4 regions of the Halomonas sp. SL1 genome follow, and region 1 is predicted to be linked to each of the others. Evidence: predicted binding sites of a transcription regulator. Region 1 holds the regulator's gene; each other region holds the start of a gene.
What was found. The regulator sigma-54, encoded in region 1, starts transcription at its own class of promoters, with help from an activator protein. The targets are predictions, from matches to a motif close to TGGCACNNNNNTTGCTNT.
Positions count from the first base shown of each region.

Region 2: a site for sigma-54 is predicted at 1,021-1,038, ahead of C9J49_RS03285 (sugar phosphorylase). Genes of this name have one in related genera too.
Region 3: a site for sigma-54 is predicted at 1,133-1,150, ahead of glnA (glutamate--ammonia ligase). Genes of this name have one in related genera too.
Region 4: a site for sigma-54 is predicted at 1,594-1,611, ahead of urtA (urea ABC transporter substrate-binding protein). Genes of this name have one in related genera too.

Region 1 is NZ_PYUQ02000007.1:15,469-17,659, reverse strand. Features, by position in the region: gene hpf (ribosome hibernation-promoting factor, HPF/YfiA family) at 1-290, opposite strand, end outside; gene C9J49_RS02435 (RNA polymerase factor sigma-54) at 403-1,803, opposite strand; gene lptB (LPS export ABC transporter ATP-binding protein) at 1,960-2,191, opposite strand, start outside.
Region 2 is NZ_PYUQ02000008.1:132,960-135,150, reverse strand. Features, by position in the region: gene C9J49_RS03285 (sugar phosphorylase) at 1-988, opposite strand, end outside; gene C9J49_RS03280 (heavy metal translocating P-type ATPase) at 1,149-2,191, shown strand, end outside.
Region 3 is NZ_PYUQ02000003.1:7,561-9,751, reverse strand. Features, by position in the region: gene glnA (glutamate--ammonia ligase) at 1-989, opposite strand, end outside; gene typA (translational GTPase TypA) at 1,496-2,191, shown strand, end outside.
Region 4 is NZ_PYUQ02000016.1:5,223-7,413, forward strand. Features, by position in the region: gene urtB (urea ABC transporter permease subunit UrtB) at 1-19, opposite strand, end outside; gene urtA (urea ABC transporter substrate-binding protein) at 84-1,403, opposite strand; gene C9J49_RS10215 (diguanylate cyclase) at 1,636-2,191, opposite strand, start outside.

The sequences.
Region 1 (2,191 bases):
TGGGCGCGGGCCTGAGTCTTTTCCTTGTGCTTGACGAGCTGGCGGTCCAGCTTGTCGGCAAGGGCGTCGATGGCGGCGTACATGTCGGCGTCCATCGCTTCGGCGTGCAGATCGGCACCGGCGGCGTGCAGCGTGCAGGCGGCCTGTTGGCGTTCCTTCTCGACGGAGAGCGTCACCTGAACGGTGGTGATGTTGTCGTAATGGCGTTCCAGGCGGGAGAGTTTCTCCTGCACGTAGTCACGCAGGGGCTCGGTCAATTCCACGTGATGGCCGGTGAGGTTGACTTGCATGACACGCTCCTTGCTCCTTGGGTGGTGACTCGATTGTAACCCTTTTTGGTGCCTTGCAAACCCCCCGTGCCAGACGCGTTTTCATACTCTGGAACCCCCCGTCGGGAGGGCCTCAGCCGAGGCGCTTGCGCTGGCTGGAGGAGGGGATGTGCATCGCTTCGCGATACTTGGCGACGGTGCGTCGGGCCACCTCGATGCCCTCCTCGGCGAGCAGGGTGACCAGCTTGCTGTCGGACAGCGGCTTGCGCGGCGGTTCGCCCTCGATCAGCTTGCGGATGCGGGCGCGGATCGCGGTGCTGGAGTGGGCATCCTCGCCGTCGCCGACCTGGCTCGAGAAGAAGTACTTGAGCTCGAAGACGCCGCGGGGGGTGTGGATGAACTTCTGGGTCGTGACCCGAGAAATGGTCGACTCGTGCATCTCCACCGTCTGGGCGATGTCGGCCAGGATCAGCGGCTTCATGGCCTCTTCGCCGTGCTCGAGGAACTCGATCTGGCGGGTCATCACCTCGTGGCCGACGCGCAGCAGGGTGTCGTTGCGGCTGGCCAGGCTCTTGATCAGCCAGCGCGCCTCCTGCAGGTGGTCCTTGAGGAACTGGTTGTCGTCGCTCTTGTCGGCGCGCTTGATCAGCGCCGCGTAGTCGGGCTGGATGCGCAGCCGCGGCATCGCCTCGGGGTTGAGCTCGACGCGCCAGCCCTGGGGCGTGTAGCGGGCGATCAGGTCGGGAATCACGTAGTCGCTGTCGCCGCTGGCGAATTCGCTGCCCGGGCGCGGGTCGAGGCCGCGGATCAGGCCGATGACCTCGTCGAGGGTCTCGTCGTCGAGCCCCAGGCGCCGCTTGAGCAGCCGCCGGTCGTTGCCGGCCAGGGCCTCGAGGAACTGGCGTACCAGGCGGCGCGCCTGGGGCAGCAGCGGGGTGTCGTCGGGCAGGGTGGCCAGCTGCAGCAGCAGGCACTCGCGCAGATCGCGGGCGAACACGCCGGTGGGCTCGAACTGCTGCAGGCGCAGCAGCACCGCTTCGACCTCGCGGGTGGCGAGCCCGTCGAGGCCCTGGGCGCGCAGGCCGTCGCGCAGCTCGTCGAGCGGTTGATCCAGATAGCCGTCCGGCGTCACGGCATCGATCAGGCTCTCGGCGATGCGGGTCTCGCGTTCGTCGAGCTCGCTCATGGCCAGCTGCCAGACGAGGTGGCTCTGCAGGCTCTGGCCGGCGGCCTGGCGCTCGAAGTCGGGAGCCTCGCCGCTGCCGCCGGCGTCCTGGAAGGTGTCCGACCAGTCGCTGTCGACGCTGAGTTCTTCCGGAATCTCGTCGGACCAGTCGTCGTCCGGCGTCTCCCCGGCGGCCTGCTCGCCGAAGTCGTCCTCCAGCTCCAGCATGGGATTGGCTTCCAGGGCCTGCTGGATCTCCTGGCGCAGATCAAGGGTCGAGAGCTGCAGCAGGCCGATGGCCTGCTGCAGCTGGGGCGTCATGGTCAGCTGGGTGCCGACACGCAGTTGGAGGGATGCCTTCATGGCCATGGCAAGCGTTCCGGTCCTGCGGCAAAGAGGCCTTCCACCCTAGTGTGGGTGTGCCCGCCGTGCAAGCCTTTGCTCAGCAATTAGCATGCCAATGGCAATTGCCATGCCTGTCTGTGCATGGCGACAATATATCAGTGACTTGCGAAGCCAATAGGCTCAGAGTCGGAAGTCCTGGCCCAGGTAGACGTCGCGTACCCGCTGGTTGGCGAGGATGGCCTCGGCGTCGCCTTCGGCGATGATCTGGCCGTCGCCGACGATGTAGGCGCCGTCGCAGATGTCCAGCGTCTCGCGCACGTTGTGGTCGGTGATCAGCACGCCGATCTCGCGGGCCTTGAGCTGGCGGATGATGCCCTTGATGTCGCCTACCGAGATCGGGTCGACGCCGGCG
Region 2 (2,191 bases), on a different contig from region 1:
TGTGCAGCAGCAGCGGCGGCAGCGGGAACTGATAGACCAGGTGGGCCTCGTCCGGCGGCGTGCCGTCCTGCTCCAGCCGATCCAGGCCGAAGTAGCTGATGTTCTCGCGGTGCGGCACGTTGGTCTCAGTGAGGATCAGCGTGCCCGGCGCCACGTGATCGGCGATGGCGCGCAGCAGCCGCACGACCTCGTGGGTCTCGGGCAGGTGGATGCAGGAGGTGCCGACCTTCTTCCACAGGTAGGCGATGGCATCCAGGCGGATCACTCGCGCGCCCTGGCAGAGGTAGAACAGCAGGATACCGACGAACTCCAGCAGCACGTCGGGGTTGGCGAAGTTCAGGTCGATCTGATCCTCGGAGAAGGTCGCCCACAGGTGACGGGGCCCGCGGCGGGTCGGCACCTTGACCAGCAGCGGCGAGCTGCGTGGCCGCACCACCGCCGAGAGGTCGGTCTCGGGATCCATCTCGATGAAGTAGTCGCGGCCGGGCTGGTTGCCGCCGAGATAGTCGGCGAACCACAGCGATTCCCGTGAGACGTGGTTGAGCACCAGGTCGACCCCCAGATCGAAGCGACGGGAAAGGCGGCGGACCTGGGGCCAGTCGCCGAGTTTGGGATCGACCTCGCGGTAGTGGATGACCGAGAAGCCATCGTCGCTGCTCCAGGGGAAGAAGGGCAGCAGGTGCACGCCGCTGAAGGTCTCTCCGAGGCGGCCGGCGACGAAGTCGTCGAGGACGTCGAGCGGTGGCTGCTCGCCGTCGACCAGGCTGTCGCCGTAGGCGATCAGCCACTGGTCGCGTTCACTCCACAGCGGACGGGCGGGCGGTGCCTCACCATCCGGGGGCGTCATGGGGGCCTGATGCGCCAGCAGGGTGAACAGCCGGCGCAGCACCTCGTCGGCGCGGGGGCCGTAGAGCATCGTCAGGTGGCGATGGGCGCGCTCATGGAAGGCCTCGGCGCCAAGTGGCGTCGAAAGGGAGGGTGCCGGCATGGCGATCGCCTCTCGTTGGGGGTTTCCTTAAGCATGCAGGCCGCGTGCCAGCTGTCCATGCTGGCGGTGTCGTGCCCGGCGTCATCACCGCTTGAGTCTATAGCGGCTAGAGGCTCTAGGCTGATGCCATGTTTCGATGACGAGCCCCGAGGAGGTCAGGATGGCGCAAGACGCCGCGCAGGAAGCTGAAAAGGGTGCACTCCAGCGACACCAGTGGCGCGTGGAAGGCATGGACTGTCCGAGCTGCGCCGGCAAGATCCGCGGCGCGCTGGAGCGTCTGGATGGCGTGGCTGACGTGAAGGTCTCGGTCATGCAGGGCTCGCTGGCCCTCGATCTGGATACCGGCCGCACGGCGCCCGAGGACGTGGCGTCGCTGGTCGAGCGGTTGGGCTATGGCGTTCGGCGCCAGTCGGCGCAGGACGATGCCGAGGCGCCTTCGGGCGCCGGCTGCTGTGCCGGGCGCGATCATGCCGATCATTTCCGTCGGGGTGATGACGCCTCGCCCCGGCGCTGGCATGCCACCGCCAAGGGGCGGCTGGTGCTGGCCACCGGGGTGGCGCTCGGCGTGGCCACGCTGCTGCGCTTCACCGTCGGAACGGAGGTGGCCCACTGGGCCTTCCTGGCGGCCTGCCTGATCGGACTGGCGCCGGTCGCTCGCCGTGCGGTGAGTGCGGCGCGGGTCGGCATGCCGTTCACCATCGAGATGCTGATGACCCTGGCCGCCGGCGGTGCGCTGATCATCGGCGCCGCCGAGGAGGCGGCCATGGTGGTGCTGCTGTTCGCTATCGGCGAGATCCTCGAGGGCGTGGCCGCGGACCGGGCCCGCTCGGGCATCCGCGCGCTGGCCGATCTGGTGCCTCGCGAGGCACGCCTGGAAGTCGCCCCCGGCGAGACGCGCACGGTGGATGCGGCACATCTGGCGGTCGGCCAGGTGGTGGTGGTGCGCCCCGGCGACCGCATCCCCGCCGACGCCACCATCCTCGAGGGCCGCTCGTCGATCGATGAGTCGCCGGTGACCGGCGAGTCGGTGCCGCGGGACCGGGGCGAGGGCGACGAGGTGTTCGCCGGCTCGATCAACCATGACGGCGTGCTGCGGCTGCGCGTGGCCCGGCCGCCCGAGGACAACACCATCGCACGCATCATCCGGCTGGTGGAGGAAGCCCAGGAGGCGCGGGCGCCCACCGAGCGCTTCATCGACCGCTT
Region 3 (2,191 bases), on a different contig from region 1:
ACCGGCGCTTCGAAGCCCGGCACCAGACGCTTGTAGGAGTTGGTGGACGCGTTGGTGAAGGCGTTCAGGGCACGCGCGTGCTTGATGATGCCGCCGATGTAGTACAGCGCCATTTCGGACAGGCCCGCGTACTCGTCGCCGGCGAACTGGTTCTGGCCGTCCTTCCAGAAGGACTGGTGGACGTGCATGCCGGAACCGTTGTCACCGACCAGCGGCTTGGGCATGAAGGTGGCGGTCTTGCCGTAGGCGTGGGCGACGTTGTGCACCACGTACTTCATTTCCTGAAGTTCGTCGGCCTTCTTCACCAGGGTGTTGAACTTGACGCCGATCTCGTTCTGGCCGGCGTTGGCGACCTCGTGGTGGTGCACCTCGACGGACTGGCCGATGGCCTCGAGGGTGTTGCACATGGCGCCACGGATGTCGTGGAAGCTGTCGACCGGCGGAACCGGGAAGTAGCCGCCCTTGACGCGCGGACGGTGCGCCAGGTTGCCGCCTTCGACCTGACGGTCGGTGGCCCAGGCGCCTTCCTCGGAGGTGATCTTGTACATGGCGCCTTCGATGTCGGCCTTCCAGTGCACTTCGTCGAAGATGAAGAACTCGGGCTCCGGACCGAAGAAGGCGGTATCGCCCAGACCGGTGGACTGCAGGTAAGCCTCGGCGCGCTTGGCGATGGAGCGCGGGTCACGCTCGTAGCCCTGCATGGTGGCCGGCTCGATGATGTCGCAGCGCAGGATCAGGGTGGCGTCTTCGGTGAAGGGGTCGAGGAAGCCGGTGCCGTCTTCCGGGCGCAGAATCATGTCGGACTCGTTGATGCCCTTCCAGCCGGAGATGGAGGAGCCATCGAACATCTGACCGTTCTCGAAGAACTCTTCGTCGACGTCACGGGCCGGAATGGTGACGTGCTGTTCCTTGCCTTTGGTGTCGGTGAAGCGCAGGTCGATCCACTTCACGTCATGCTCTTCGATCAGGGCGAGAGTCTTCTCGGACATGAGGTCCTCCAGGGTACAGTGGCTGGTGTTGGTATTCCGCTGAATCTGTCTGTCGTCGGTCGCGGGTGTGTCCAGTCGACGTTGTAGCATGGCGTCGGCGCGATGCCCACGCCGCCATGCACGACCATGGCATTGTCCGAAACAAAGCATACAACGTGCCAAAATGACGACGCACGCCGACACCGATCTATAAACAGCTGAAGAGAAAGAAGAAAAAAATTGCTCCATGAGAGTGCAAAGCCGACCACCCCGTACCATGCCCGCTCATGACGCCTTCCAGGCCGTGCCGAACGCCCCATAATGGAGCCTGGAAGGCCTCTTTGCACCAAACGTGTGCACACCTTCTTTTCTCGCGCACCAAACCGACGCTTCCGCCGTTCGGACGCCGTGCGACGCGCCCCATGGCGAAAAACACCTCGACGATCCGGATTCCGGCGGCTACAAGGCTGGTAGCGTCGAGGTCCTGACCCTATAATGCCACCCCAATTTCCCAGCAGGATCCCGTCGTGATCGAGAATCTTCGCAACATCGCCATCATCGCTCACGTCGACCACGGCAAGACCACCCTGGTCGACAAGCTCCTCCAGCAGTCCGGCACCCTGGACCGCAAGGCCGAAGGCCAGGAGCGCATCATGGACTCCAACGACCAGGAGAAGGAACGCGGCATCACCATCCTGGCCAAGAACACGGCGATCCGCTGGGATGATGGCAAGGGCCGCGACTACCACATCAACATCGTGGACACCCCTGGACACGCCGACTTCGGCGGCGAGGTCGAGCGCGTGATGTCCATGGTCGACTCCGTGCTGCTGATGGTCGACGCCGTCGACGGCCCGATGCCGCAGACCCGCTTCGTGACCCAGAAGGCCTTCGACCAGGGCCTCAAGCCGATCGTCGTGGTCAACAAGATCGACCGCCCGGGCGCCCGCCCCGACTGGGTCATCGACCAGATCTTCGACCTGTTCGACAACCTCGGCGCCTCCGACGAGCAGCTCGATTTCCCGATCATCTACTGCTCCGCGCTCAACGGCATCGCCGGCACCGAGCCGGAAGAGCTGAGCGATGACATGCGCCCGATGTTCGAGGCCATCGTCGACATCGTCGAGCCGCCCAAGGTCGAGCTGGAAGCGCCGTTCCAGATGCAGGTCTCCGCACTGGACTACAACAGCTACGTCGGCGTCATCGGCCTGGGCCGCATCACC
Region 4 (2,191 bases), on a different contig from region 1:
GGGAGCGAATCGTCCTCATGACCATGTCCTGTCAGTGGGAGAAAGGAAGGCCCGGGCCGCGACGCGGCCCGGGGAGCGGCTGCTTATTCGGCCGAAGCCACCTCGGTGTCGGCACCGCCGCCGCAGCGTCCCTCGACGACGTTGTAGTTGCCGCAGCGCATCGGCGCGCGCCAGTCGCTGATCAGGTCCCGCGAGCCCGGCAGGTAGTCGGACCAGGCATCGCCGGCCACGGTGGAGGGCGTCTCCCAGACGATGGAGAACTGGCCGTTGTCCTGGATCTCGCCGATCAGCACCGGCTTGGTGATGTGGTGATTGGGCATCATGGTGGCATAGCCACCGGTCAGGTTGGGCACGGACACGCCGATGATGGCGTCCTTGACCGCGTCGACCTCGGTGGTGCCGGCCTTGCGCACGGCCTCGCTCCACATGTTGAAGCCGATGTAGTGGGCCTCCATGGGGTCGTTGGTGACCGCCATCTCGTCGCCGTTGTAGTCGATCCAGCTGTCGATGAAGTCGTAGTTGGTGTCGGTATCGACGCTCATGAAGTAGTTCCAGGCCGCCAGGTGGCCGACCAGCGGCGCGGTGTCGATGCCGGAGAGCTCCTGCTCGCCCACCGAGAAGGCCACCACCGGGATGTCCGCGGCATCGATGCCCTGGTTGCCGAGCTCACGGTAGAACGGCACGTTGGCGTCGCCGTTGATGGTCGAGACCACCGCGGTCTTCTTGCCCTGGCTGCCGAAGCCCTTGATGTCGGAGACGATGTTCTGCCAGTCGGAATGCCCGAAGGGGGTGTAGTTGACCATGATGTCGTCGTCGGCGACGCCATGATCCTTGAGATAGGCCTCGAGAATCTTGTTGGTGGTGCGCGGATAGACATAGTCGGTGCCGGCCAGCACCCAGCGCTCCACGCCGACGTCGTTCATCAGGTAATCGACCGCCGGGATCGCCTGCTGGTTGGGCGCGGCCCCGGTGTAGAAGACGTTCTCGGAGGACTCTTCACCCTCGTACTGGACCGGGTAGAACAGCAGGCCGTCGAGCTCCTCGACCACCGGCAGCACCGACTTCCGCGACACCGATGTCCAGTTGCCGAAGATCACGTCGACCTCGTCCTGGGCCAGCAGCTGGCGCGCCTTCTCGGCGAACAGCGGCCAGTCGGAGGCCGGGTCGACCACCACCGGCTCGAGCTCGCGGCCGAGCAGGCCGCCCTGCTCGTTCTGCTGCTCGATCAGCATCAGCATGGTGTCCTTGAGGGTCGACTCGCTGATGGCCATGGTGCCGGAGAGCGAGTGCAGGATGCCGACCTTGATGGGATCTTCCTGCGCCAGGGCCGGTGCCGAGACGGCCAGGCTCAGCAGGCTGGCGACGAACAGGCGCTTGGGCACGGTGGGCGAATGGGAACTCATGGTGATCTCCTTGTCGATCCAGACGTTGCATTGGCGTTGTTATGGAGGGCGCTGACACACCACGGTGCACCATGCCCTACCCCCACTCTGCAAGAGCTACGCCACATTCTGGATCAACCGGGATAAACATTATTTTTCAATAACTTAAAGAATCCCCTTGAGTGCCCAACTCCGCCGAAAGTGCCCTTCTGGTGCAAGGGGTGCGCCGCTTACGCGCCACTTTGGTGCCGCATCAGTCCCCGGCCGGCTCGAACTGGGCATGCACGCGATCGCGCCCCGCCTGCTTGGCCGCATAGAGCGCCTGGTCGGCGCGCTTGATGGCCGGCATCAGCGAGTCCTCGGCCGGATCGATCCGCGCCACGCCCAGCGAGGCAGAATAGGACAGCCACGATGCCCCGGACGAGGCGTCGTCGATCCTCGTCGAGGTCCCCACCGGCGTCGCCGCCACCGCCTGCCTCAGCCGCTCGGCCACTACCATGGCCTGATCGGCATCGGTATCGCAGAGCAGGGCCACGAACTCCTCGCCGCCCATGCGGCACAGCACGTCGCCCTCTCGCAGCTGCTCGCGCACTGTCTCGGCGAAGGCCTGGAGCACCCGATCGCCCACGTCGTGACCGTGAACGTCGTTGATGCGCTTGAAATGATCCAGGTCGATGGCCACCAGGCTCAGCGGCATTCCGCGGCGGCGCGCCCTTGCCATCTCCAGGGCGGCCTGCTCCATCAGATAGCGGCGATTGCCCAGGCCGGTCAGGGGATCGGTCATGGCCTGCTGCTCCAGGCGAGCCTCC